DNA from 3 places in the Paenibacillus sp. CECT 9249 genome. Region 2 is predicted to be linked to each of the others. Evidence: riboswitches for the same ligand, from Rfam matches in the RefSeq annotation. Region 2 holds a riboswitch; each other region holds the start of a gene.
What was found. Region 2 has a riboswitch for cyclic di-AMP ahead of LQ229_RS22395 (3D domain-containing protein). Riboswitches for the same ligand answer to the same signal wherever they lie in the genome.

Region 1 (9,862 bases), on a different contig from region 2:
CGGGACATGTTCTGTTCCGCGGCGCGCCTGATCGCTTCCTGCACATTTTGCTGGTATCCCCCCGCCGATTCGTTCAGAATGACAAGATCGGCTTGGATTCCGATGCGGCGCATATAGTCGTGGCCGCGAATCATTCGGACGACGAAAGGCATATCCGCCAAATCGGCCGCGCGCAGCATGATGACGGGACGGTCGCCCGACACGCCGTGCGGCCATAATCCCGATTGCCCCTTCAAGTTCGCTGCGATGCCGGCGGCTCGCTTCTGTTGCAGCGGCGCCGCGTATAACGCCCTGCCCGCAAGCGTCTGGAAGAGTCCCGCGTCGGCAGCCGTCATATGCAAATGCCGCAATTCGATTTGCGTATACGTCCAGGCGAGTTGGAACGAGCGATCCGCTTGATGCTCGTCGGATAACCGCTTGACCAAGCCGATTGCGTCTTCCTTCGTATCGGCGATGCCGGTTACCGCGATTAACCGGACGCGTTCTCCGGCTTCCAGCGTAATGCGCCGCCGCATCGCGAATACGGGATCTGCGACGGAACCGGACGTTCCCTTCAGCGAGGTGCGAATCGCTTGCGGCTCGGCCAGCGAATAACCTCTGCCGACAAACTTCGACCGGTCGGTTTCAAATTCGGGCGACCCTTCGTAGGAACCGGCCACATGCAAGGCATGAAACGCCCAAACCGGACGCTCGTCATCGCTGCGGGGGCGGCGGCGGGCCAGCAAACATTGGGCTTCCGCCGCATATTCCGTCTCCACGAACAACTTGTTGAATGCTTGATGAGCATGATCCGCTCCGGGCGGGGCAAGCACGATTTCGAGATAAGTGGTTACCTCGAGCGTCCGCGCTTCGCTCCCGGAATTGGCGATCGTCAACCGGCGGATTTCCGCGTCCGACTCCGGCGATACGCATATTTCCAGGCTCGTTTCCATCTCGCCGTCCTTGCGGGCGAAGGTTGCTTTATCCAGCGAAAATACGATGCTTTGCTCGTCCGCGGGCGCGCGGCAAGGCCGGTAAGCCGGAGACCATATCGTATCGCGCGTAACATCGCGTATGTACATATATTGGCCCCAGTCGTCCTCTGTCGGATCGGAGCGCCAGCGCGACACGGCCATCCCGCGGCTGCTGCTGTAGCCGCTGCCGCTGTTCGTGACGACGCTCGTATACGTTCCGTTCGAGAGGATGCACACTTCCGGCATCGCCGTCGCAGGGGTAGCAAACTCGCGCGCGGCGCTCGACTGCGCGTCGTTCGTTTCGAATTTGCGCCGAAACGATTCCGCGGTCCGGCGTATAATCGCCGGTTTGTCCGGCATCCGTTCTTTCAGCAGCAATTCCGCCGCTTGCACCCGTTTGTCGCGGTGAAACCGGTCGTACATTTTGTACGGCAACAGCAAATTGGCCAGCGTCAGCATGCTCATACCTTGATGATGGGCCATGAAATTGCGGATGACCATATATTTGCGGCCTTCCGGCATGCGATTCGCCGTATAATCGATCGCCTCGTACAACCCGTATTTCCCGCGGGCGTCGAGTTCGCCTATTTTACGCAAGTCGTCCATGCCCTGCCGCCCGGCAAACGGCAAAGCCATGATCGCAGCGTAAGGCGCAACGACCAAATCTTCTTCCAGTCCGCGTTTCAAACCGAGTCCCGGAACGCCAAACGCCCGGTATTGATAGTTCATCTGATGGTCGAACGCATAATACCCCGATTCGGATATGCCGAACGGAACGCCCCGTTCGCGGGCATATTCGATTTGCCGGTTCACGACGGCCTGGTACGTATGATCCCATATCGTGTCCCGATAGTTGCGCATAAGGAGCCACGGCATTAAATATTCGAACATCGTTCCCGACCAGGAGACGAGCGCCGGCTTGCCGCCGACCTTCGTCATCGAGCGGCCCAGCGCGGACCAATGGGACACCGATACTTGCCCGAGCGCGATGGCCACGAAGCTCGCCTGTCTCGCTTCCGATGCAAGCAAATCGTATAAGATCGTCTCGCGCTCGCCGGTTCCGGCATGATACCCGAGGGAGAACAATTTCGCTTTATGGTCGTAGAGCGGACGAAAATCGGTGCCGGTCGCAAGCGATTCGATCCGGGCCAGCAAGCGCCGTCCGCGCTCCGCCCAATCCGCTTCCGCCTTCCCGTCCCGATCGAGCCATTCCGCAATCCCTTCTTTGACAGCGAGAAGGCATGCGACCAAATTGCCGGAATCGACGGTCGATACATACAGCGGCGGCAGCGGAACAAGCGTCGTCGTATCGTACCAATTGTACAAATGCCCGTTCCATTTCTCCATGCGTTCAATCGTCTCTACGGTTCGCTCCAACCGCTTGATCATACCGGGCGTGTCGATAAAACCGAAATCTCTCGCGGCAACGATGCATGCGAGCAGAAAACCGATATTCGTCGGCGAAGTGCGGTGGGCGACGCCGTTCGGCGGCTCAAACTGCACGTTGTCCGGCGGCAAGTAATGATCTTCCGCACCTGCCAAATCTTCGAAATAAGCCCAAATTTGTTTGGCCAGCGTTCGGAGTTCCGCCTGTTCCGCAGGAGAAAGCTGCCACTCGAATTCGGCCTTCGGTTCGTCCAGCCAGCGTATGCTGAACGGCGCCGCGGCCCAGACGACGCCGAATAGTATTCCTATCGCCGTTAGCGCGCCGGAACTGCCGAACAAAACGGCCAACGCAAAGGCGACGACGAACGCATAGCCGCCTCTCATGCCAAGCAGCAGCGGCTGGCCTCCCCGTCCGCGGCTGCGTTCAATCTCGGCCGAACTGACCCATTCGAGCAAATGCCGTTTCGAAATGCAAATGCGATATAAAGTGACGCAAATCGCATGCAGCATGAGCGCGCTTTGGTACGGAAGCATCAACATCGTCAGCAGCACTTGCCCGAAGGCGGCGGAAATTCCTTTCGGATTCCAGACGGAGCGTCGACGAACAGCGATACATTGGCGAATGACGGGAAGGAAGAACGTAATAAGCAATACCGCCAACATCCGGAAGGGGTATCCGGGGAGAACCGTCAAGCTGAGCGCAATCAACAACAGCTGTACCGGCGGCAATAAGCTGCGGCGCAAATTATCGATCATTTGCCAACGGGTGACCGGCGACAAATCGACGGGCTGAAGATTGCCGCTGCGGTCCCTGGCGGTCCGCTTCAACCAGATCAGCAATTGCCAATCGCCGCGCACCCAGCGGTGCATTCTTTTCTGATAGGCGCTGAATGTAGCGGGATGTTCGTCGACCAATTCGATATCCGACAGCAAACCCGCGCGCAAAAAGCCGCCTTCGAGCAGGTCGTGGCTGAGTACGCGGTTTTCCGGAATTCGTTCGCATAACAGCTCCCCAAACAAATCGATATCGAAGATCCCTTTGCCCGTAAAGATGCCATGACCGACACCGTCCTGATACGGATCGGATACGGCAAACGCGTAAGGATCGACTCCGGGCACGCCGGACCATAATTGCGCCAATCTCGACCGCATCGCCGATTCGTGGCTGATTCCGATCCGGGGCTGCAGTACGCCGTATCCTTCGACAACCCTTGTCCGGGAGCGGTTCAAGCGCGGACGGTTGTACGGCAAATGCATCGTGCCGATCATCCGCTGGGCGCTGCCGAGCGGAAGCTGCGTATCGGCATCGAGCGTAATAATATAACGGAGCCGGCCGTAGACCGAGGCATCGCTAACGACGAAATCGTAGGTTGTATCGCCGCGCCCGCGCAGCAGTTCGACGAACTCTACCAGTTTCCCCCGTTTGCGTTCGCGGCCCATCCAGACTTCCTCCGCCTCATTCCATTCTCTGCGGCGTTGAAACAGATGAAAAGTCGAACCGTTCGGGCCGGAATAGGCGGCATTCAACGCCTCGATGCGGGCGCGCGCTTCGCGCAGCACCTCCGCATCCTCCGGAAGTTTCTGTACCGAAGCGTCGGTGAAGTCGCCGAGCAAGGCAAAATGCAAATTCGGATCGCGGCTGGCCAGATAGTGCAGTTCCAAACGGTCCGCCATATCTTTCACTTCTTCGGGCGTTGACCATATCACCGGTATGACTACCATCGTGCTCGCTTCCTCAGGAATGCCGGCGGAAAAGTCGTAGCGCAGCAGCGGACGGGGACGGACGAAGCTTTCGATCAACCAATGCGTCGCCGTGACGGCCCACTCGCCGGCCGGAAACAGCAGCGCGAGCAAGATGGCGGCCCATCCGGCCGCGCCGTAATCGCCCCCGCCGCCGATCCATGCCGATAGCGCGAGCCATATGACGACAAACGAGCCGCCAAGCAAGGCGAAATAGGAACCGCTATTTCGCCGGAACAATCCTCTTCCCGGCGTCGACCGGGGATTGCTGCACGTTTTCAAGGCGCGCTTCAGCTTCTTGATTCCGTCCTCTTCGAGCAAATAATAGGCGAGAAACGTTGCGCGAGGCGGGGAAGGTTGCTCAAAGGAATGGCAGTCGCCGTCTTCCTGCGGCCTGCCCTCCGAATCTTCCTCGCCCGCATGCCGATCGCCCTTCCGGCCGGCTGGCTCCGCCCCGGCTACTTGCGGCATCGAATGCGTCCGCTCCGCTTCCGCCGCGGCAAGCTCGACCGCCTGTTTCGCGACCAAATTTTCCGGAACGCGCATCAGCGCAGCCAGTTCTTCGACTCGCTTGCGCAGCAAATTTTTGCTTGAATCGTCAAGCCGCGGATATGTATCCGCGCTGTCCTCGCGCAATGTGCGCTCCGCCAAACAGATGCGCTGGAATATGTCGCGCCATTCGTAGCGAATCAATTTGCGCAAGCTGCCGATCATATTGCCTGCCGTCACCTGATAGGAAGTTTGAAGCCGATGCTCGTACGAAACGATTCGATCCAAACTTTCCGGTCCGTTCTCCAGTTTGCACAACAGCCAATCATGCACCATGGCGGAATCGTCCGCCCACTCCCGCAGATGCCCGACCATATGAACGATCATCGGGCCGGACAGCGGGAAGCGCTCCCCTGCTTCCTCCAACGCGGCGTTCAGCGTCTCGGCATTGAATTTGGAGGGCTCCACATGCGCCAGAAATCGTTCGACCTGAACGCATATTTCCCGGCGTTCCCGAACCGATTCCATCACATCGGCCAGACGCCGGATCAGCGTCATCCGCATCAGAAGCGGCAGCGACCATGCTTCCCCGATGGAGAGTACGGACACTTCCTGGTACGCATTGATATATGTAACGAGCGATTCGGCATCCGCCGAGCCGTCCGTTTGTTCGAGATAATCCGCGCAAACGGATTCCACCCGCAATTGATCCGACTTGCGCAGCCCGAACAATCGGCGGAGCAAGGGATCGGACAGTTGGTCCCGTATATCCAGCGCTTGCTCCTCGATAAATTCCGCATTGTCGAGCAGCCATTCTTCCGCAGGCTGGGAGCAACTCGCATGACAATCTTGCAAAGAGCGCACGAACGACCGCAAACGTTCTACGTCGGCGTCGAAATCGCGCCAAACCCGTTTCGGCGAGAATCGAACCGTGCGGAGCTGATGCTGCAGCGCTAGTTCGCGCGCTTGTTGGCGAAGCTTTTCATTATCAACGATCATGAGTCCTCCTGGCGAAAATCGTAGTTGAACACTAACAATATTCCCCATTTTGGCCCGTTTTTATGAATATACTTTTTTTATAACAAAAAAAGAGAGCCCCGCTAGAGCACTCTTCCTGAGTCTGATTCATCTATTCCAAAATATAAATCGTCACGTTTTGAATTCCGAACGTTTTCGCTTTCGATGGCCCTGTCGGGACGAAAATATCGATGCGGTTGCCGTCAATCGCTCCGCCTACATCCGTCGCCTTGCCGACAAAGCCGCCCACAGGCAACCCGTCAAAATCATAGCCGGTTACATACACTTTCGCTCCAAGCGGAATCATGTCCGGATCAACTGCGACCGTTCCGACTTTGAGCGGATTTCCGAAGTAATCGACCGCGCCCCATTCGCCGTTCTCGCTTGCCGCAGAAGTGTAGGCGGTCGCCTTTACGTCCAATTTTTTCTTATACGTCAATTGTTGTCCATTCGTTTGGATCACGTTGGCTGCTTTCAAGGTTGAAGCGATAGCGGCCTTCGCCTCCATCTTGGGAGCCGACTCCTCGCCTGTCTTCTTTTCGTCTGCCTGGTCTGCAACAGGAGCCGATTGAATCCGGACTTCCTTATCGTTCGTCGGAATTTCAATCTTCAATCCTTTGTAAATGTTCAAAGGATCGATATTCGGATTGGCGTTCATTAACAGTTGCAAATCCACGTTATACCTTTGCGAAATCACATAAAACGTATCATTGTCCCCGACCGTGTACGATTCGGCCATCGCGGGTACCGCTTGCATCGATAGCGCTAATGCAATCGCTGCGGCAGCTAGTTTTTTCTTGCCAAACAAATGCATTTCCTCCTTTTGCCTACGAGGTTAGTTGTCGGGTTAGGGTTGAGGAACAACCCTTCGCGCTGAAACGCTGCGATTCACCCCTAGGAAACGCCGCTCGACGATCGATTTCGTCCAGAGCCGTTGTCCTGCAAATCATCCCCCGCACTGTTGTTGTAGTTTCGGCTAAAATGAATATATCACAATTTTGTAACCATGTATGTATGAAAATGTTGGTAAGTCTTGATACGTCTTGTTTTTACGCGATCTTTCGGATTCGTTCGATTACAATTCTGTAAATGTTGACAAAAAAAATCATACGACCGGTCACAGAGACTCGGCGTATGATCGTCATCTTCATGTTACAACACTTTGCTTAAAAATTGCCGAGTTCGCGCCTGCTGCGGATTGCCGAACAAATCGGCCGGCTTTCCTTGCTCGATGATCGCGCCGCCGTCCATAAAGACGATGCGGTCTCCTGCCTCCTGCGCAAATCCCATCTCATGGGTGACAATGATCATCGTCATGCCGGAAGCGGCCAATTGCTTCATCACTTCCAACACTTCGCCCACCATCTCCGGATCCAATGCGGAAGTCGGCTCGTCGAACAGCATGACATGAGGTTCCATCGCAAGCGCCCGTACGATGGCGATCCGCTGCTTCTGCCCGCCCGACAGCTGCGAGGGGAACGCGCCGGACTTGTCTTCAAGCCCGACCGTTCGGAGCAGCTTCCTTGCCTCCTCTTCGGCTTGCAGCTTGTCCTTACGTTTCACCTTGCGCGGCGCCAGTGTAATATTATCCAACACGTTCATATGCGGAAATAGATGAAACTGCTGAAAAACCATGCCCATCTTCTCGCGCGCCGCATCGATATCGTAATTCGGCGCCGTGATCGCCTGGCCTTCGAATTCGATCAGTCCTTGCGTCGGTTGCTCCAATAAATTGATGCATCGGAGCAACGTGCTTTTGCCCGAGCCGCTCGGCCCAATGATGACGACGACTTCGCCTTTACGGACGGAAAGATCGATGTTGTTCAAAATCGCCAGCTTGCCGAACGATTTATGCAATCCCGAAATGTTAAGCATTGGCTTGATGCCTCCGTTCCGCTACGCCGAACAGTTTGGACAGCGTAAACGTTAATATGAAGTAGAGGATGGCAGCCAGCACGAGCGGTTTCATCCCCTCGAACGTGCTTCCGCGAACAATTTCCGCGTTATACATAATATCCGAGACGCCGATCAAAGACACGATGGACGATTCCTTAATGACGACGATAAATTCGTTGCCGATCGCCGGCAAGACGTTGCGCAGCGCTTGGGGGAAGACAATGTAACGCATCGTCATCGCATGGCTCATTCCGAGCGAGCGAGCCGCTTCCGTCTGTCCTTTATCGACGCCTTGAATGCCTGCGCGCAATATTTCCGCCAAATAAGCGGCGCTGTTCATCGACAACGCGATGACGCCGGACGTGAATTTCGGCAGTTCGATGCTGAACGAGGTCAGCCCGAAGTAAATGATGAACAATTGGACCATCAGCGGCGTTCCGCGCAGAAATTCGACATAAGCGACCGCGATCCAGCGCAAAGGCTTCACGCCTGACAGCCTCATCAATACGAGAACGGTACCGAGCAGGAAGCCGAAGATGACCGTAAGCAGCGACAGCCACAACGTCATGGCGGCGCCGGTAATGAAATATTGCTTGTATTCCGCGAAAAATGAGATAATATTCATACTCTGTCTCCTTTATCCGCCGCTTAATCCGTTTCCGCCAGTTTCGTCGCCTCCGTTACGAATTGTTCGATTCGTTGTTCTTTCGTTAGTCTGTCCAACGTTTGGTTTATTTGCTCAGCCAGTTTGGCGCTGCCTTTCTTCACGGCAATCGCGAACCCTTCGTCTCCGGAATCAGGCTCCGCTCCTGCTACGGCCAAGTTCGAACGGGACTTCGAATAAGCAGCCGCCACAGGCATTTCCAGTACGATCGCATCGATCCGCTTCGCTTCCAGGCTCAATACCAAATCGGAAACTTTGCTAAGCGCTTCTACTTTGGCATCCGGCACCGAGCGGGCAATGTCCTCGTAGATCGTCGTTTTTTGGGCCCCGATTTTGGCGCCGGCCAAATCGTCCATCGTTTGGTAACGATCCCGATCCTCGCTGCGCACTAATACCGCCTGCTCGGACGTATAGTAAATGTTGGAGAAGTCTACATTTTTTTTGCGTTTTTCCGTCGGGTTCATCCCGGAGATGACCATATCGACTTTTCCCGTATTCAAGGCGATCAGCAAGCTGTCGAAATTCATGTCCTCGACGACTAGCTCAACGCCGAGATCGTCGGCAATCGCTTTGGCGATTTCAATATCGAATCCGACGATTTGATCTTTGCCGTCGATCGTTTTATGAAATTCGTAAGGCGGATAGTCCGCGCTGGTGCCGAGAACGATCCGTTTATTTTGCTGCACGGTATCCAATCGGTCGGCGGCGCCCGCGCCGCATCCCGCCAACATGCCAATTATGAACAAGCTTGCAATGATTGCCACCGCTATTTTTTTCATTACTACAATCCCCTTTTATGTCTAGTCTTGCTGCAAACAAGAACTAATTATAAATGAAAATGCATGAATATGCATACAAGTAATTTGTGGTATTATTTCCATTCCGCAAAATGGAAAAAACCGCCTCGCGGTCGCATTGCTTCGAGACGGTTCGATTCGTGAGTCCGTTTTCACGGCTAACGGATCTATGGGACTCTATTTGAGCAAAATCGAGACTTTTCAAAATGTAACGGAACCCACGAACCTTATTTGTCTCTATTCATTCATTTTTCGCTAGAAAAACAACAAATAAGGGCGCTGAGATCCGTTAGAATCCGAAATAACTTCTTTTATCCGCTTTAAGGTCACCCACATCCGTTAGAATTGTGAACGTCGCGCACATCTCTACCCCAACCGGCCTTACATCGCCTCAACGCTTCCCAAATGCACGCCTCCGCCGCTCCCGTCAAGTCACGTTTGTCCTTGTTTCCTGCAACTAGGGTTGGTACATCATTAAAGCGTTGTTCTCCGTAATCCACTCGTCCGCCACCGCTTCGCCTTCCGCACAATGCGGCATATTTCATTATGGCGCACGAAACCGCCCCAATATTGCTGGATAATTCGATGTTCTTTCTCGTATATTTCATAGGACTTGTAGAACATTCGCCCGCATAACAGTCTAAACCGGGAACGCTTCGTCGGCTTCATAGTTGCGATTTGCATCGGGTTTCAACCCTTCCGGCCTCTTCTTCTTCGCGCAAATGTAAAAAGGCTTAGCCCGAATCGGACTAAACCTCCTGCTGCTGTTTCTGCGTTTCGTTCTCCGGCTGCGGCTCTGTCCGAGGCGCTTTCGGCAACATAACGCTTACCGTCGTTCCTAATCCCGGCTGGCTCTCGATTTCCAAATGGCCGTGATGCTGTTCGACCAATTCGTTCGTAATCGCAAGTCCCAAGCCGGT
Region 2 (9,862 bases):
CCGGCACCTCGAAAAAAGGCTGATGGTTCATCAACTTTCGGTTCAATTCGGCTTGGCTTCTTTCCGTTTGCCCTTTGCGGTACTGTTCCATTAAACGCGTCGATTCCATCGATTTAATGCGAGCCTGTTTCTCTTTGCTGTGGATCGATATCGTATTGGTCACCTTGACGAGATCTTGGAGCGGAGAATCGGCTAGCAAACGAAAATCCGTTCCTTTAATAATCGCTTGATCCGCGCGCATCGCTGCAATGCGGAACATGACATCTCCGCCGTAAGACTTCCGTACGACCAGGTCTCCTAGCTTCATATGCAAAATCACCTCTTCGTCTATCGTATGGGCATGAAGAGGGATTGGTGTCTATTTTTGCGATGAGAACCCGGTCATCTCGCGCCATAAACGTACAATTCGTCGCTTAGGCGGGCGAATTCCTCGAGACTTAGCGTTTCGCCGCGGCGCGCCGGATCGATGCCCGCACGCTGCAGGATCGGCATAAGTTCCTCCCGATTCTCTTTATCGAAAAAACGCGCTTTCAAGTTGTTGGCGATCGTTTTCCTGCGCTGTGCGAACGATGCCTGCACGACCTCGAAGAAGAGCGGTTCGCTCTTCGTTTGGACCGGCGGCTCTTCCCGCACCTTCAGGCGAATGACCGCCGATTCCACATTAGGCTGCGGAATAAATACGGTATGAGGCACCGTACAAACAAGCTCAGGCTCGCAATAATACTGTACGGCGACGCTAAGGCTGCCGTATTCCTTACCGCCCGGCTCCGCCGCCATCCGCTCGGCGACTTCCTTCTGAATCATGACGACGATATGCTCGAGCGGCAGGCGCTCTTCCAGCAGCTTCATAATAATCGGCGTCGTCACGTAGTAAGGCAGGTTGGCGACGACGCTCACTTTACCGATACCGGCGAAGCGTTCCGCGAACAATGCGCGCAAATCGACCTTCAGCACATCGCCGTGCACCACTTCCGTATTCGGATACGGCGCCAGCACTTCCCGCAAGATGGGGATCAGGCGGGAATCGATCTCCACGGCCGTCACCTTGCCCGCCGTTTGCGCCAGTTTCTCCGTCAAGGCGCCGATGCCGGGACCGATCTCCAATGCGCCCTTCGTTTGATCCAGGCAAGCAGCCTGCACAATTTTATCCAAAATGTTGCGGTCGACCAGAAAATTTTGCCCTAAGCTTTTCTTGAACGAGAAGCCATGCCGCTGAATAATGTCTTTCGTTCGATTCGGCGTGGCGATGTCCATATTCGTTTCTCTGTTTCTACTATCGTGATCGGCGCGTCCCGCCGCATTCGGTCGATTCATCCTCGTTACAGCCCTTCATTCTCGATTTGCCGCAGCGCCGCCGCAAACTCCTCGCGGCTAATTTGAAACGCGGCGCAGCGCTTGTAAAATTGCTTGCCGTTGCAATAACCGATGCCCAGCAGTTCCCCCATCGCTTTCCTGCGCTTTGCGGACTGCGGATGGATGATGAGGCCCGCTTCCATTAAGTCTTCCCAATCGATCTGACTTCCAGCCGCCTCAACCTCGCTGCGCACGCTGTCCAGCGCCGCGCGAATCGCCTCAGGCGAAGCGTTCTCGACGCCGATATCCCCTTCCCGGGTCGCATCGGACAGCTTCAAGAAGGCGTGCTTGCAGCCCGGTATGCGGGCGGATATGATTTTGCGGATCCGTTCTCCGGCGTGATCCGGATCGGTAAATACGATCACGCCCCGGCGCTCTTGCGCGAGCGCGATCCGCCGCAAAACGGCTTCATCAATCGCCGATCCGCCCGTCTCGATCGTATCTGCGTCCACCGCCCGCTTAATCGCGGCCGTATCGTCTTTGCCTTCGACGACAATGATTTCTTTTATCATAAACCAGGGTAACATCCTTTCGTGCATTAAAAAAGAAGAGGTGAATCCCTCTTCTTAGCATTACAACATATTTATCGAATAAATGCCAGTGCTCCGCGCGATTAGCTCGCTTCCGGCTTATTGGGCCCGATGACGTATACGGTATGGCCTTTCTTGCGGCCGAAACGCTTCGCTTCTTTCAAGCTATCGATATACACGTCGATCTTATTGCCTTTGATGGCGCCTCCCTTGTCTTCCGCCCGGCGGAAGCCGATGCCTTCGATGTATACCCACCATCCCATCGGAATGACTTTCGTATCGACCGCGATCGTACGCCCTTCGGTTACGCGAGTCCCCGACGCCGTCTTGGTGCCGATGCCGTCTTCTTCCGCGGAATAGGCCGTTAAGCTAACGTTTTTCAAAACCTTCTTGTAGGAGAACGTAACATCGTTTTTGGTTGTTGTCGCCATATCAGGCGATTTCGCCGACAACACGGTTACTTGCGGCGTTTCTTTCTTCGTGCCGACCGCTACGATTTTGTCCTTCGTTTCGTTCTGAACCGTTTTGTCGACCATGACGGAAGAAACCAGCTTTCCGTCTTGAAATATATTTTCAATTTTTTGAATCACGACGCCTTCCTGGCCTTTCTGCACCAGCTTTTCTTTACCGGCCGCCAAGGTAGGGTCTTCTTTTGTGACAATTTGGAACGGAACGGTCAACTGCCGTTCTTCCAGTTTTTTCTCCACCCGCACGATTTTAATATCCATGTCGCCGTTGATCGCGGTGTCCGGAGAAGGGAAAACTTTGTCATGCTCGGATATAGTAATTTGATTTGCCTTGATTACGTCCTGAACGGTAGATGCGGTCGTATACACCGTCTTCGTCTGCCCATCGGCGGTCACATGCACGGGTACCGCATGATCGATTCGAATCATGTCGCCGTCCTTTATCTCCGATAAAGGGGACGCCGAGATGTAATCGTGCGCGCCGACCAAGATAGCTTGTTCATCCAGCAGGTGCTGCAAAGTTCTGTGTGTTGTTTCGACCTGTCGGTGTTGTCCATTCACGACTAAAGCGATTTCTTTCTTAGCCGTTACGTTCAAGAGCACCATCAACATGAAAGATAAAGCAAGAGAAACGATAGCGAGTAGTATGACCAATTGCAAGTTTTCATGCATCCATCGCCACGCGAAAGACATGCTGGATGATCGTCTTCCATGGGTCTCCTCTAGTTGGAAATTGCCCACTTCTTCGGTCCTCCTTCATAGTCCCGCCGCCTAAGTGTTTCGCATGATTCATTGAGACGCGACTATAACAGATTTTTCACAGGATCCGCATTGAAAACATCGCTTGCCATGAACTCTAGGTGCTGCGTTTCCTGTGTCCTCACCAGTGTGCCAGGTAAGTCCTCACCTCCCGTTTTCTATGCCTATGACGTCTTGGACGTCTTTATTCGAAAACGAAAAAGAAAGCCAACGTAAGAGGGACCTCTTTCGTGGCTTCCGGTATCGACATGTAAATTAGGCATTGGACGCACGAGGTTACCTCTCTCTGCACGCTTACGAGGTTAGCTGTCGGATTCGGACGTGAGAGTCGCCCTATTCGAGCCTATTCCGCTCATGGCGAAATGGCGCAAAATTCACCCCTAGACCCTTGGAAGAAATCAATGATGCGATCGCAATCGTTCGCGTCATTCGGTTCCCCCGTTCTCCGTTCGGAGACTCAGCGAGACTGGTTTGAAGAAATATGATATCAAACTCTGATTTGAATCATACTCTGTAACCGCGATGATTGTAAAGCCGACTTTTACCACGTATTTCTGAAAAATAGATTAAAAAATTGTAATAAACGGCCCTTTTCTTTAACAAATCCTTTAATTTTGCTTTATAAATCGCTTTTTCATGCCTTTTTCAGCGTTTTTCAGTCAAATCGAAAACAATTTAACGCATTTTGGAACGTAATTTTGGATAATTCTTCTAATTCCAACCCCTTTAACGCAGCTGCCGCCTCCGCCACCAGACGTACATAACCGGTCTCATTTCGTATTCCACGAAATGGATGAGGTGTAAGATAAGGGGAGTCTGTTTCGATCAATAATCGGTCGAGCGGAACTTGCGAAAGCACCTCTTTTGGCTGCTTGGCATTTTTGTAAGTAATTGGTCCGCCAAACGAAATATAGAAACCGAGATCGAGACATTGTTTAGCAATTTCCCAGCTTCCGGAAAAACAATGCATGACGCCGCCGACTTCTTCGGCATGTTCTTCCCGCAAAATGCGAACCACATCCGCATGGGCGTCTCGATTATGGATCACGATCGGCATCTGTAAATTGCGAGCGAGGCCGATCTGTTGTCGAAACACGCTCTGCTGAACGTCTTGCGGAGACGTATCCCAGTAATAATCCAGGCCGATTTCGCCGATCGCCACCACTTTGTCGTGGCGGCACAGCTCCGCGATCCAGTCCAAATCTTCCGGCCGCATCGTAACGGCGTCTTGCGGATGCCAGCCTACGGCCGCATAAATAAAATCGTATTTCTCCGCAAGCTCCATCGTCGTCGGAATCGTTTCCCGGTTAAATCCGATATTAATCATCCGGCTAACGCCTTGCTCCAAAGCGCGCGCGATCACTTCTTCGCGATCTTCGTCAAATTGCGCCGCATCCAAATGAGTATGTGTGTCGAATAGCATCTCTTTGTCCTCCTGTACATTTGTCGAATTCGATACTCGTTGTCGTTTCTCTTCCTATATATCATATCATTCGTTCAACTCAAACAGCTTGGCGATGTCGGGACGAAAACGATGCATCGCCGCTTTCAGTTTATGGTCCGGATAATACAGGCGGTATTTTCCTTTATGTATGCCTCCGATCGAACGAATAATATCGGACACTTCGGCAATATCCTTGACGTGGCCGTGCCGGTCAAGCAGCCATATACGGGCCGTCATCGCCTCGTCCGTCGGATAATCGACCTCCAAATCGTAATCGGGATGCAAACCCGCCTGCCGGAACTGGTCGCGAAGCTCCTCCTCCAGCATCCGGTCTAACGCCGGAATCACGCTATATTTGTACAATTTGCGCTCTATGAAGCGGCGGCATAAATCCGACAATATTTCGTCTTCGTCTTGGATCCATTGCATAAATACGGTTTGAACCAACGCCTCATCCAATTGTACATATTGTTTCATCGATATTTCGCCTTTAAACAAAGCCGGCAGCGGTTCGATCATGAACCGAAACCGGTGTCCGCTGTCGAACAGTTCCTTCGCTCTGCGAAAAATTTGTCTAAGAATGATCTCGGAGCTTCTCGTCACCGGGTGAAAATAGACCTGCCAATACATTTGGTATCTCGACATAAAATAATCCTCCACCGCATGCATGCCGCTTTCTTTCACCACGATTCGTCCCTGGTGCGGGCGAAGCAGACGCAAAATGCGATCCATGTCGAACGTTCCGTAGTTTACGCCCGTAAAATGGGCGTCGCGCAGCAAATAATCCATCCGGTCGGCATCGAGCGGGCTGGATACGAGATTCACGACGATCGGCTTCTCGTACGTCTTGCGAATGACGGCGGCGACTCGCTCGGGAAAGTCGGGCGCAATCCGGCTGAGCACGGCGTTGATTTCAGAATCTTCCATTATAATGCGGCATGTCCAATCTTCGTGATGCATGCGGAACGCTTCTTCGATCGAATGGGAAAAGGGCCCATGACCGAGGTCATGCAGCAAGGCGGCGCATAGCGCAAGCATCCTCTCCTCTTGCGGCCAATCGGCGTCGTCCCTGCGTTCGAATTGGGAGATGATGCGGCGCGTAATTTCGTACACCCCGAGCGAATGGGAGAACCTGCTATGCTCGGCTCCATGAAATGTCAAATAAGACGTTCCAAGCTGGCGAATGCGGCGCAAACGTTGAAATTCGCGCGTATTGATCAAATCCCAAATCGTCTGGTCTTGCACGTGAATATATTGATGAACCGGGTCCTTGAATACTTTTTCCTCTGCAAGCGCCTGATGCATAATAACCACCTCTCATTTCTTATTTTTCGTTTTCATGTCTATGTCGAAACGTTCATGTCGAATCTACAAACTAAAAAACAAAGATCTTTGTCGAATTATGTCATCGCTAGTTTTCCAATTTACAAGCGGTTTTTCCTGCTTGGAAATTTTAAAATTCTATGAATTATCATGTAGAAACCATAAATTAGTACGCTTGCCGCTAATTTTACAGGTTGACTTATTTGGGAAAGCTTGGTACTATTATTATCATAAAAAAAGCTAGAAAGATGTCGAAATATGTCGAAGCATCACATTTTTGAGAGGAGAAAGGATTTACTATGATGAAATCCACAGGAATCGTAAGAAAAGTCGACGAATTAGGTCGGGTCGTTATTCCGATCGAACTTCGCCGCACGCTTGGCATTGGCGAGAAGGACGCCTTGGAAATATACGTAGACGGCGAGCGCATAATGCTCAAGAAATACGAGCCTGCTTGCATCTTTTGCGGCAACGCGGAAAACGTTACATACTTTAAAGGAAAAATTGTTTGTCACGAATGTATTTCTGAAATACCAACACCTGTGACAAACTAAGTAAAATAGTATATAATAGATTTATACACATGTTAATTCTAACCTTTTTATATCTCCTTGGTACCTTTCTCGGCTTTGAACCCGGCCGCGAGGGGTATTTTTTTTCCTAACCTGTGGATAAACCATCCGTGGATCCCATCCCGCCCGACTCTTTACTACCTTACTCCTGACGGAGCAAAGCGTTATACACATCCCGCTTCGAGACATTCCGGTCGGACGCCGCCTGTTTCATCGCTTCTTTCCGGTTGCCTCCGTTTCGCGCCTCGTAATGCCCGACATGCTCTTCGATCGAGAGCGCTTGCCACCATATGGCATCCCGTTCCTCTTCCTCCGACGTCCCCGCCTCCACGACAAGGCAGTACTCGCCTTGCGGAGGATGCTCCTCCAACCACGCCAGACATTGCTCGATCGTTCCCCGCGCCCATTCCTCGAATTTCTTCGTTAATTCGCGCGCGAGCACGATTCGGCGGTTGCCCAAAATGTCCAGCATATGCTTCAACGTTTTGGCCGTACGATGAGGGGATTCGTAGAAAATGAGCGTTCCCTCGGCCGAGCGCAGCGAACGCAGCGCATTCTCGATGCCCTTGTTGTCGCGCGGCAAAAACCCGATAAACGTAAACCGGTCGGTGGCAAGCCCCGAGGCGATTAGCGCCGACAGCGCCGCGTTCGCGCCGGGTACCGGGACGACGGGAATGCGTTCGGCGAGGGCCAGTTGCACCAGGTCGGCGCCGGGGTCGGAAATCGCCGGCAGACCGGCGTCGCTGACGAGCGCAATATTTTTTCCTTCTATTATATAGCGAATGATTTCAGGACCGCTCGCATGCTTGTTATGCTCATGATAGCTGAACAATTTGGCGGAAATTTGGAAGTGAGCGAGCAGCTTCCGCGTTTGGCGCGTATCCTCGGCGGCGATAATGTCGGCTTCCCGCAGCGTGCGTACGGCGCGATAAGTCATATCCTCCAAATTGCCGATCGGCGTCGCGACCAGATATAGCGTCCCGGTCTGCCGGTCTCCCGACTGAGACTGAAAACTTCGTTGAATATCAACCGTCATCGTTCATCTATCCCTCTCTGGCTCCGTAATAGACTTGCATCAGTTCTTCGCAATATTCGTTTCTTTCATTATATACAATGAGCGGAGGCAATAACCGAATATCGGGCTTGCCGTCGCGGAGCGCTTCAATCAGCACCATATTCGCCTCCATATCGATACGGGGATGCACGAACCGGATCCGCTTCGGCTCAAGCCGGTGCCGGCGCATGAGACTAACGATTTCGCCGAGCCTGGACGGGCGATGAACCATCGCCACTTTACCGCCGGTGCGAATTAACCGTTTGCAGGCGAGAATCACATCTTCAAGCGTACATGCGATTTCATGACGCGCCAACGCTTGATACTCATTCACTTTCAAATCTCCCGTCCGAAGCGGCATGTACGGCGGATTGACCGTAATGGCATCATAGCTCTCATATCCGGCCATTTGGTGATATTCGCGCAAATCGCCGCGTATGATACGAATCTGCTCTTCCAACCCGTTCAGCTTGACGCTGCGCCGCGCCATATCGTGCACTCGTTCCTGAATTTCGACGCCGTCGATCGCCGCTTTCGTCCTTGTGGATAACAACAGCGGGATCACGCCGTTGCCTGTGCATAAATCCAGCACTTTGCCATGCTTCGGCACGGAGGAGAAGCGCGCGAGCAGCACCGCGTCGAGCGAGAAGCTGAACACTTCGTCGCTCTGGATAATTTTCAAATCATGGGTTAACAAATCGTCCAAGCGCTCTGTTTCCCGCAATAGATCCGTATTCATTGCCTTCGTCCTTTACCTGGAATAGATTGAAAAAACCGTAGGCGTTAAGCCTACGGCAAGTTATTTATTCAAAAATGACAGACAGAACAAGCAGTCGCCTTCCGTACGCAGATGGCCATAATATACGTTGCAAATATGAAACCCTTCATGGTAAAGGCGCGCCAAATTGTCATAGCCTTCGCCGACGACGGCATTCGTCTTGGATAGTTTGGCCTCCGTTTGTTCGGCGCTCTCGGCTAATCGTTCCGATTCCGGCATCGATTCGCGTTTTAATATTTTCCGTAATTGTTGATTTTCTATGCTTAAACGCTGGTTTTCCTCCAACAGCTGTTTGACGATCAGTTTTAAGGCCCCTAGATCTTGATGGAGAACGCCCATTTGCGATTCAATATCATTGATTTGCGTGAAAATATCTTTTTTCTCCAAGTTCCCACCCCAGAGCGTAAAAAATAAACGCTTATTTTACAACAACATCATCAAAAGGAAGTTCTTTCGCTTTGCCTGTTTCGAATAATTGCACGTGAACCGTATGGTTCTGAAGATTGATGCCGACGACTTTGCCGTCGCCGTATGATGTCACAACCATTTTGCCTACGGAAGGCAATTCTTCCTTGGCGCTTTCGTAATTGTCATGCTCGTATTTCAAGCAGCACATCAACCGGCCGCATAGACCGGATATTTTCGTCGGGTTAAGCGATAAATTCTGATCTTTGGCCATCTTGATCGACACCGGTTCGAAATCGCCGAGCCATGAAGAGCAGCATAGGATGCGCCCGCATGGACCGATGCCCCCCAGCATCTTGGCTTCATCCCGCACGCCGATCTGTCTCAGCTCGATGCGAGTGCGGAAGATACTGGCCAAATCCTTGACCAATTCGCGAAAGTCGACTCGTCCTTCCGCCGTAAAATAAAAAATAATTTTGTTCCGATCGAACGTATATTCCACATCGACCAGTTTCATCTTCAATTGATGGTCCCTAATTTTATCGACACATGTCGCAAACGCATTCCGCGCCGCGAACTTATTCTCCTCCACCACACGAGCGTCTTGATCGTCCGCCATCCGAATCACTTTCTTCAATGGCAGGACGACATCCGATTCGGCTACCGTCTTCGGGCCGATGACCACTTTACCGTATTCGATCCCGCGCGCCGTTTCTACGATAACGTTCCGGTCTTTTTCAATCGGCAGGTCGAGTGGATCGAAGTAATAGATTTTCCCCGCTTTCTTAAAGCGGACACCCACCACATTATACAAATACTAACCCCCTTGCATTTCAACTAGAAATTGTTCGAAAGCAAGCTGCGGATTGGCATTGGCGCGCAACCGTTTCTTCACGTCCGCCGCCTGCTCCATACAACGCACCCATGCATCCGTCGTGCGGGTGAATGCGATTTTTCCGATCGAATCTAACTGATCTATGAAAACGATACTCTCCGTCCGGTCCACTTGATAGTGAATCATATCTTTAAACCACAGCAGGAATAAGCTCATCATCATGTCGAGGTGTTCCGCCAGCGGCGTCTTGAACAATTTCTGCTGGGCCGTAACCATAACGGAATTTCCCTGGACGTGACATTCCTTCCCTAATTGTAACACTACGTTTCGGATTTCTGCAAA
Region 3 (9,862 bases), on a different contig from region 2:
GACGACAGAAGAGTTTATTCCAATGTCATTTTCAATTTCCCGAACAGCGACATTAAAGATATGACGCCGATCTCTCAAGGAAGCGTAACGTATAACAGGGCGTTGGACCGGTATATCTACCTTTCGTGGACGGAATACACATTCGAGTTCTACGAATCGCCCACGCCTTGGGGTCCTTGGAAACGATTCCTGTCCAAAGATTTCGGACCGTACACTTCGCCGTGGAAAATCGGCAAAAACGGGGGCTATGCGACGGTCATGCCGTCCAAATACATTAGCTCCGACGGGAAACGCATGTGGTTTAACGCCAACTCTTTCGAGGGACCCGTCAATAACTACAATTTTTCTCTAAGACAGTTGTATGTCACGCCTCATAATCCCGACTTGAAGCCGGAGAACGAGAAGAGCGACACGAACAATTTGGCCGGGACCGGCGAGAGCGTAACGCCGATTGCGGGCGCCAGCTTCCATCAAGGGAATCCGTGGGCGTTGAATGACGGCATCATCGCGGGCACCGACGATTGGAACGGGGAGAAGAAAGAGCACAGCAGTTGGGGCTATACGTGGTCCCGGCCGTATCACTTGAATAAAGTCGTTTATACGTCAGGAAATACGTTCCTGGACGGCGGCTATTTCAGCAGCGATTTGAAAGTGCAAGTTCGCCAAAATTTCGAATGGGTAGACGTTTCGGATATGAAGGTAAGCCCGGATTATCCTTATGATTTTACCGCCAAAAACCAGACATTCACGTTCCGATTCGACGATACTTGGGGAGACGGCGTACGCATCATCGGCAAGGCCGGGGGCGCTGCCCGCTTCACATCGATCAGCGAGCTCGAAGCGTATTATTCGCATGACACGACGGCGGACGTTTACGCAAGCTACAGCTTGGAGTACGACCCGGATTCCGGCATGCTGGAAGGACGGCTGTACACGAAATATCCGGAGGTCGTGCGCGTGTATGCCGAAACGGAAGACGGTACGGTCACGGAAATCCCTCATCGGATTGGCCCGACATTATACGACGACGATAACCAGGCTTACACCGGGCTCGATTTCAGCGATTCGGCCGGTTCGGATATCGTGAAGATTACGGTGTCCGGCGGGCAGCAGCAGCGGGAATGGGTACGCGGAGACGAATCGGGCCCTTACCGCATCGAGTATGCGAACGAATCGGTGAAGCTGGACGTATACCGCATGCAAGGCGCAGAATACTTCCACACCGTTACCGCGGATACCTATATGCGGCCGGGGCAAACGATAGTCGGCTTTACCGCCGCGGCATCGGTTTCGGATAACGTGTACGGCATTGAAGTCGCGTTCCCGCATCGCGAAGGCGGGACGAACGCCGGCATCGGGCAGCTGGCCTTGAACGATTGGGAACTGGTCGAGCGAGGAGCTGGCGGTTCCGGTTCCGATTCCGACTCCGGTTCCGCCATCGTTCCGCTACGGAATATGTACCCGATCAACGAGTATACGATCGTCATCGAAACGGATACGCCGCTCTCCCCTTCCCGGGAGTATGAGCTGAAACTGGGCGGCGCCAGCAACGGGGACGAAGTGAAGATGCCGAAGGAAGGCGTCTATGCGGCGTACGTGAAAATCGGTACGCTGGAATCGGGCGGCGAATCCGCGAATTCGCCTGTCCATGCCGAGAACGCCTTATATTTCCGGCAAGTTCGCATCGCGGGGACGGGTTCGCCGGGCGGCGGGGACGGCGGCGGCTCGCCGGGAGGCGGATCATCCGGCGGGACCGTTTCAAGCGGCAGCGGACAGCCGGAGAAGGAGTTGATTCCGGCGGATCCGGAAGCGCAGGTCGTCACCGAGCATGAGTTGAAGAACGGCAAAGACGGTGTCGTCCGCATTGCAGCGGCCGAAGGTAAGACCAGAATGATGCTGCCCGCCGATGCGGCGGATGTGCTGGGCGAGAACCGGCTTCTATTCGAATTCCCGGGCATGCAAGCGCAGATTCCTTCGTTGCTGCTGCGCGAGCTGAGCGTTCTCATCGCGGCGGACGATGCGAAAGAAGCGCGCATTGTCTTCGAAGCGAAGCCTGTTGCGGGCAAAGACGCGGCAGCGCTGTTGAGCCAAGTCGATCGCCGCACGAAAGCGGAGGTTGCGATGGCAGGCAGCTTGTACGAGTTGAAGCTGATGATTATGACGAAAGACGGCGTGGAGAAGGAATTGGACCAATTCCCTTATCCGATCACGCTTGCGCTGGCAATCGATAAGAACGCCGACAAACCGTTGGCCGGACTGTATTACATTACCGCCAGCGGCGAGTTGGAATACTTGGGCGCGGAGCAAAGAGACGGCTTCCTGATCGCCCCGGTAGCGCATTTGGGCACTTTGAGCGTATTGGAATATCATTTGGAATTCCCGGACGTTCCGTCTTCCCATTGGGCGTACCGCATGCTCAAGGAGATGGCCGCGAAGCGGTTCGTGGAAGGCGCGGAAGCCGGCATGTTCGAGCCGAACCGCGCGATGACGCGCGCCGAGTTCACGGCGCTGATCGCCCGCGCCCTTGAATTGAGCGCGGCCGGGCCGGCCGGCTTCGAAGACGTGCCCGCGGACGCGTGGTACGCGAAGCTCGTCGCTGCGGCGCATGAGGCGGGCATCGTCGAAGGCCGCAGCGATGCCGAATTTGCGCCGGGCGCGCTTATTTCGCGGCAGGAGATGGCCGCGATCATCGTGCGCGCGTACGAGCGCCGCAACGGCTCGGTGCCGCCACGGTACGGCGGCGAGGCTTCCGCCTTCGCGGACCGGGATGTCGCCGGCGCGTGGGCGCTCCCTTACATCGACGCGGCCGCTCGAACCGGCCTCGTCCAAGGACGCGGCGGCGACCGGTTTGCGCCGCTTGCGCAAATGACGCGCGCGGAAGGAACGCAGATTGTATACAATCTGCTAACGCGCTAGCGTCTCGAAGATGATGAACCGCAGGAGCGCTCGCTCCTGCGGTTTTCTAATTTGCGGGTAAGCCGGGGCGGCAGGGAATGAGGAGGTAAGGTATGTTGCGTTAGGTGGCGCTAAATGGCAGGGAATGAAAGGTAAGGTTGTTCCGTTAGGTGGGCCAAGTAACAGGGAATGAGGAGATAAGTTTGTTCTGTTTGGTTACGCTAGGCGACAGGGGATGGGAGGTAAGCTTGTTCCGTTAGGTCAGGCTAAGAGAGGGCGGCCCCTTGTTAGGTAAGAATAGGTAAGGTCGGTCTTGCTAAGCTAGGCTAGTGGTCACTTTTGTCAGGCTAGGTTGAGCGGAGCCGGTCCCGAGCTTGGTTGGGATGAGTTTGGAGGTCCTCGTTTGGTTGCGTTGAGTGTAAGCGATCCTCGCGTGGTTGATTTGGATGGAGCATGGAGTAGTACTTGCTGGGTTGGGATATAGCGGACGCCGCCGCTCATAGTTTTGACGTAACTAGCGCCAAAAACCGGAGGTAATTCGGCCGTTCTTCTCACTTTTTCCACATTAGCTCCAAAATCTACCTCTAATTCCGCCCATGCCAGCCTTTTTACTATATAACCTGCTAATTAGCTCCGAAAATTCCCACTAAATCAAACATTCCCGTTGGATGTTATAGAATAAAGGTAGTTTATTCCACTAATTCATGCTGCTTCAGTCTCCCCTCCCTCCTCACAAGAAATTAAGGTGGAATGCCCCGCCCCATACAGAAAAGTTATTTGCGCAAATTATTCGATTTATTGTTCATAAGGCCCGTTGCCCGTTGGAAAATGTCCAATGAAAACTGCAAATTTTTCGTTCAAGAGGGGCTCGGATTGGAAATCATCCAATGGTTTGACCGCCTTTCCGTGTTTTAGCCCCGTTTTTGAAGATTTGATTGGATGAATTCCAATGAAGAGTGGCATTACGGCATCGAAATGGCGATAACATTGGACAAAATCCAGCGGCGGACGGCCGAGCGTGCAACCCAATTGCGCTGATTGGCAGCCGTCATCGCGTGGTCCATTGCATGGTCATTGCGGTCCATACGCAACCGTGTCACCGTAGTCATTGCGCTTCATCCATACCAGGGCGGTCGCATGACCATCACGATTCGTACGCCGCCGTCGTCGCGGCATAACGCTCCATTCACATCCCGCCGCCGCTAGCCGCCGCGCACGGATCCGCAAGCCCCAGCCCACTCGCGGCCGCCCGGCCCGGCGCCGGCCATAAAAAAGGACCTTACGCCATGTAAGGTCCCTCGCAGCGATCGCGCCTACGCCAAAGCTTCCTTCAGCTCTTCGGGCGAACGTTCCCACCACTCCGGCTTCTGCGTCATGAGCAATTGGCGCAGCGCCGCTTTCTCGCTGTCGTCCAAGCCTTCGAAGATGAAGCGGCGTTTCAACGCGTAGTCCAGCTTGTTGACATGATCGGCGAGAATTTTCCACCCGCGGCGCGCCTCCTCGTCAACCAGCATTTCGCAGGCCGTAGCCCCGGCGTAATACGCTCCCTCTTCCGTATGGTCGACGGCCACCCACACGACCCAGCACTTCCGGCCGTTCGGCACTTCGCTCCGGTCCGTCAGGAATTTGATGCCCTTCTCTACCTTGCTCTTGGCATGCAACGCGCCGACATCGACGTATGCCTCTCCCCGATCGATAATGACCGGCGAGACGTTATTCAAATCGATCGAACCGGCGCCGAAGCCTTTATGTTTTTTCGTACCGACAATATTTAAAGCGAACATCTTCTTCTCTTTCTGTTCCCCATTATTCATCATTCAAAGTCCTCCTGAAATTCCAGTCAAACCATGCGGCCCGGAAATCCCCGCCGCAGCGCATCGATCCGGTGCCGGAGCATGGCCTTAGATTTAATTTCATTTTAGCTAATAATCTCGAAAATGCAAACATATACATGCTGTAGAAGCTTGTCAACGGGAGGTAAAAGTGTATGACTTCACGCCATACCAAACGAATTGTGCTCATCTCTCTCTCCATCACGATAGCCGCCGTATTCGTCCTGTGGATGATCTACAGCAAATCCGATCCTTCGATCACTTCGTTCGGGCCGGAGGGACGCCAGAACCATGGTTACGTTGAACCGCAAACGATTCAATCGCCGAAATCGGAAGTGCTCAGCGATCGTTTGGTCGAGTACCATATCAATGTGCGATTGGACGATTCCGGTCCGACCAAATCATTGTTCGGGGAGCAAACGGTATCTTGGACGAATCCCGGCAAAAACGAAGTGGAGGAGCTGTATTTCCACCTCTATCCGAACGCGTTCGAATCGATGAACACGACGTTTATGCGGGAATCCGGAGGCAGGCTCAGGAACGATACGATGAAGGAAGGCGGATACGGCTCCATGGAAGTAACCGATGTGCTTACGACCGAAGGCGCCTCCCTCATGCAGAGGGCTTCGTTCGTTCAGCCCGACGATAACAACGCGCATGACCGCACTTTGATGAAAATTCGCCTTCCCCAGCCGATCAAGCCGGACGAGACGGTAACGTTGAAAATGAAGTTCACGGTGAAATTGCCCCAAGTATTCGCCCGAATGGGAGCCGCAGGCGATTTTGTCATGGCGGGCCAATGGTTTCCGAAACTATCCGCTTACGAAACGGCCGGCATGAGAGGACGAACGGCCGAAGGGTGGAATTTGCATCAATATCACGGAAATTCCGAGTTTTACTCCAATTTCGGCATCTATAGCGTCAACATTCAGGTCCCGTCATCCTATATCGTTGCGGCAACCGGCTTCCCGACAGGCGAAGCGGTCGTTCGAAACGGCACGAAGACGTATCAATATTACGCCGACGATGTGCATGACTTCGCTTGGGCCGCTTCTCCCGATTTCATATATGCCGAGGAACCATTCTCCGCGCCGAACGTGCCTGGCGTACGCATTAAATTGTATTTGGATCCGCTGCATAAAGATTTGAAAGAGCGGTATTTTCACGCCGCCAAAGCGTCGTTGACGAGGTACAGCGAATGGTTTGGCCAATATCCGTACTCCACGCTCTCGATCGTCGTCCCGCCCAAGGACGGGAACGGCGCGGGGGGGATGGAATACCCGACGCTGGTTACCGCGTTCGGAGCCGAGAGCGGCAATCCCGGATACGATTTGCTCGAGCGGACGGTCGTGCATGAGATCGGGCATCAATATTTCTACGGCATGATTGCCAGCAATGAATTCGAGGAGGCGTGGCTCGACGAAGGCTTTACATCGTATGCGGAAGACCGCGTCATGGAAGCGGAGTACGGCATCGTGCCCAACTTGCCGATCCAGGCAAGCTATATGACCGATCCGGCGCCTCTGCCGCAGCTGGCTTGGCAATTCAACAACCATAGCCATTATGCGGAAAACGTCTATACCAGAGCGAAGCTTGTCTTGATCGGCATCGAACGCCAGGTCGGGACGAAGACAATGAATAAAATTATGCGCACCTACTTTAACAAATGGAGATTCAAGCATCCGACAACGGCCGATTTCCAGAGGGTCGTAGAACAAGTGACGAAGAAAAAATGGACGGACTATTTCAACCAATACGTATACGGCGGTCTAATGGCCGACTTCGCCGTCGAACGGATCGACTCGAGAACGATCGAGGTAGACGGCGTCCGCCAATCCGAATCGTTCGTCGTCATTCGCAAACGCGGCGGCGATTACCATCCGGTGCCGATCGTCTTCCAATTTCAAGACGGGAAAACGGTTCGCAAAAATTGGGACGGGCAAACGACAACGGTACAATATAAGCTTACCCATACTTCGCCGCTGGAATGGGTGATGATCGATCCGCAGCATACGATCGTGCTCGAGAATAAACATATTAACAATTATATGAAGGCGCATGTCGAAGAACCGGTTCGAACGCGGTGGAATTTGAGCGTTGTGAAAATAATCGAGAGCCTGTTGAACGCGCTCGCGTGGTGAGGTGGGTTGGCCGATGAAGCAATATATCAAAGAGGGATGGAAAACGGTTAAAGACCATTTCTATATCGTCATCATTTTATTTTTGTACCAATTGTTATGGGGATTTTTCCTGTACCGTTTCATAGAATCGATCGTCAGCCCGCTGCTGGCGAGATACCCTAATCCGGCTCCGACGGAGCTGAGCGTGCATCTGTTCATGATGGAAGGACAATTTCAACTGATCAAAACCGATCTCGCCGACTATTATATTTGGATGCTTGCCGGCATGTTCGCGATCCGCATGTTGATGTCGCCTTTCATTAACGCGGGCCTTCTCTACTCTATTCACCACCGGTCGGACGAGGCGGGACCGCTCTTCTTCAGAGGGATCCGAAAAGCATGGAAGCCGATCCTGATCTTCTACTGGTTGGAAACGATCGTCGCGCTGGTCCCGGCCGTATGGATCGTCCCCCGGATCCTTCGCCTGCTGGCGGAGGAAGTTGCCTATCAATCGATGATCTATAAAGGAGTTCCGTACTTGCTCGCTTGGGGCGCCTTCGCGCTCCTCATTCATCAAATGTCTCTCTTCATGCAATTCGGCAAAATCGGCGGCAGAGGAATTCTGCTCTCGTTATGGCTGTCGATCCGCTCTATCATCCCGGTCATGGGCGTCGCGCTCACTCTGCTTGGCGTCGCTCTCGTCGTGGGAAGCCTGTTTACGGCAGCGGCCATGATTTGGACGGGTCTCGTTGCGCTCATCTTGCAACAATCGTATCATCTGTTCCGCCCTATTTTTAAAATATGGCAAACGGCCTCGCAATATCACATTTGGCATGGCAAAACACGAGAATGGTAACATCCCTCCCATACTTATTCGCAAACCTCTCGCTTTCGTACCGCGAAAGCAGAGGTTTTTTTCATGTCCGGAAATATCGATTCGCAAGCTGTAACGGTTTTTTTACCACATTGGACAAATCGTTATCAAATCTGCGCGAAAAAAAGGTTTGAAAAAGTCGATTTCATCTGTTACAATGAAATTCGTGAAGATTTTGTAATAACTTTGTAATCAATTTTGTAACTATTATATTTTTGGTGCTTACATAATATTGCCCAATTCCTATCGCACCGGGAAACGGGGGAACCATTTCGGGTGAATTGATCTCGTTGCAGAGTGATCATAGGGAACCTTCTACCGAACCCTTGAGCTAACCTCGTCGGCATTGGAAGGAGTATTTTGTTTTGAAGAAGAAAATCATCAGCGCAGTAGCGGGTCTCGCTCTTCTGTTTACCGTGCAAGTTGGTAGCGTTTTCGCGGACTCCAAGCTCGACCAGGCAATCGGTGACGTCATCGGCACAAAGTACAAAAGCGGCGGCACGACGACAAGCGGTTTCGATTGCTCCGGATTTACGACGTATATTTTCAAACAATTCGACATCGAATTGCCGCGTACGTCCAAATCCCAACATTCTATCGGCCAGAAAGTTGCGAAAGACGAATTGCAAGCCGGAGATCTCGTATTCTTCAATACGAGCGGGAAAGGCATTTCCCATGTCGGCATTTACGTCGGGGAAGGCAAATTCGCCCATGCCTCTACCAAGAAAGGAATTACCCTCTCCAGTATGAGCGATTCCTATTATGAGAAACGCTATGTCGGAGCGAAACGAGTATTAAATACGGAGCTTTATGAAGATATTGCCATTGAGCCGGATGAATCTTCGGATCATGACGATGTGGAAGTAGAATAATAAATGAGGCCCGCTGCGGAAGTCCTTCGGACAAGCCCGGCGGGCTTTATTATATGCATGAAATAAGCCCGTCCGTTCTTGCATCGAATGGACGGGCTTGATCTATGCCCAACATTATGCGCGTATATTTTTCCGGTAATCGCTGGGCGTAATCCCTTCTTGATTTTTGAAGGCCCGGATAAACGTATTTCGGTTGTTGAACCCCACTTCCTCCCATATTTGCGCGATCGGCTTGTCCGAATGCCGCAGCAGTTCCTTCGCTTTGCCGATGCGAAGCTGTTGAAGATATTCCTGGAATCCGATGCCAAGCTCGTTCTTCAACAGGCGCGACATATATTTGGCGGAAGTGTTGTACTTTTGCGCCAAATATTCCAGATGAATATCCTCGCTATAATGCTCGTCTATAAATTTTTTAAACGCGGTAACATCGAATTTCTGCTGCGCGTTGCTGCATACGAACATAATATTTTCAAAGAAAGAAAAGATATATTGCGTAATTTCGTCTACCGATAACGATTCTCCCGACATAATGAAGCTTACATATTCCTTGCTGACGGAATCGTCCAGCGACCGGTCTTTCTGCTTCAGCACCTGCAGCCCGACAATATAGAAATGCATATACAATTCCCTAATCATCGAATCGGGGATGCCTTGCCCGATATTCGCATCGATCACCCGCTTCAACAGCTCGTATACATCCTCTTGTTTCCCCGACATGAGCAAATTAAACAGTTTATTCTCGTCATGCTTGCTCAGCAAATAGCGAGCGGGTACTTGATCGCTCCCCGTATACGCGTACACCCGCTTGCCGTCGAACGGCGATACGCGCCATAACGCTTTCATCGCTTCGATGTAAGACTCCTGCATCCCCTTATACCCTTGGCGAATCCCCCCAATGCCGGCACAGATGCGCAAGAGGTGCTCGTCGTTTTTGAACAGTCCCACCATTTCTTCGCAATACTCCTCATACGCCGTTCGGTCCGATTGGGCGGGCAAATTAATCAGCAGGCAGAACAAATGCGAATCAATCTCCAGGAAATAGCCGGGACACTGCGGCGGCATGAACGTTTTCATCACTGTTACTATTTTTTGCGACGCTTCGTTCTGGAAACGCTCCGTAAACGTATCGTAAAACGGCTTGCGGAAATGAATTTGAATCAGGGCAATCATAAAATGATCGTTCTCAAACGTAAAATTGCTGTTTTTCAAAAAAGCCCCGATGCTCTCGTCGTCGTACGGATAATTATTTTTCAGCATTTTCACGAAAAA

Region 1: another riboswitch for cyclic di-AMP. It lies ahead of LQ229_RS19425 (3D domain-containing protein); the one in region 2 lies ahead of LQ229_RS22395 (3D domain-containing protein).
Region 3: another riboswitch for cyclic di-AMP. It lies ahead of LQ229_RS21345 (C40 family peptidase); the one in region 2 lies ahead of LQ229_RS22395 (3D domain-containing protein).

The regions. Positions count from the first base shown of each region.
Region 1 is NZ_CAKKLI010000033.1:22,621-32,482, forward strand. It holds gene LQ229_RS19420 (glucoamylase family protein) at 1-5,567, opposite strand, end outside; gene LQ229_RS19425 (3D domain-containing protein) at 5,698-6,399, opposite strand; cyclic di-AMP (ydaO/yuaA leader) riboswitch at 6,396-6,573, opposite strand; gene LQ229_RS19430 (amino acid ABC transporter ATP-binding protein) at 6,738-7,460, opposite strand; gene LQ229_RS19435 (amino acid ABC transporter permease) at 7,453-8,106, opposite strand; gene LQ229_RS19440 (transporter substrate-binding domain-containing protein) at 8,130-8,924, opposite strand; gene LQ229_RS19445 (hypothetical protein) at 9,417-9,611, opposite strand; gene LQ229_RS19450 (HAMP domain-containing sensor histidine kinase) at 9,692-9,862, opposite strand, start outside.
Region 2 is NZ_CAKKLI010000047.1:5,318-15,179, reverse strand. It holds gene yabG (sporulation peptidase YabG) at 1-307, opposite strand, end outside; gene rsmA (16S rRNA (adenine(1518)-N(6)/adenine(1519)-N(6))-dimethyltransferase RsmA) at 382-1,254, opposite strand; gene rnmV (ribonuclease M5) at 1,320-1,865, opposite strand; gene LQ229_RS22395 (3D domain-containing protein) at 1,967-3,043, opposite strand; cyclic di-AMP (ydaO/yuaA leader) riboswitch at 3,385-3,582, opposite strand; gene LQ229_RS22390 (TatD family hydrolase) at 3,765-4,532, opposite strand; gene LQ229_RS22385 (HD domain-containing protein) at 4,599-5,858, opposite strand; gene LQ229_RS22380 (AbrB/MazE/SpoVT family DNA-binding domain-containing protein) at 6,176-6,430, shown strand; gene rsmI (16S rRNA (cytidine(1402)-2'-O)-methyltransferase) at 6,591-7,484, opposite strand; gene LQ229_RS22370 (tRNA1(Val) (adenine(37)-N6)-methyltransferase) at 7,492-8,241, opposite strand; gene yabA (DNA replication initiation control protein YabA) at 8,302-8,667, opposite strand; gene LQ229_RS22360 (stage 0 sporulation family protein) at 8,699-9,499, opposite strand; gene holB (DNA polymerase III subunit delta') at 9,503-9,862, opposite strand, start outside.
Region 3 is NZ_CAKKLI010000042.1:2,148-12,009, reverse strand. It holds gene LQ229_RS21370 (S-layer homology domain-containing protein) at 1-2,916, shown strand, start outside; gene LQ229_RS21365 (hypothetical protein) at 3,858-4,004, opposite strand; gene LQ229_RS21360 (YwhD family protein) at 4,209-4,709, opposite strand; gene LQ229_RS21355 (M1 family metallopeptidase) at 4,883-6,868, shown strand; gene LQ229_RS21350 (hypothetical protein) at 6,882-7,703, shown strand; cyclic di-AMP (ydaO/yuaA leader) riboswitch at 7,945-8,082, shown strand; gene LQ229_RS21345 (C40 family peptidase) at 8,087-8,593, shown strand; gene LQ229_RS21340 (AraC family transcriptional regulator) at 8,708-9,862, opposite strand, start outside.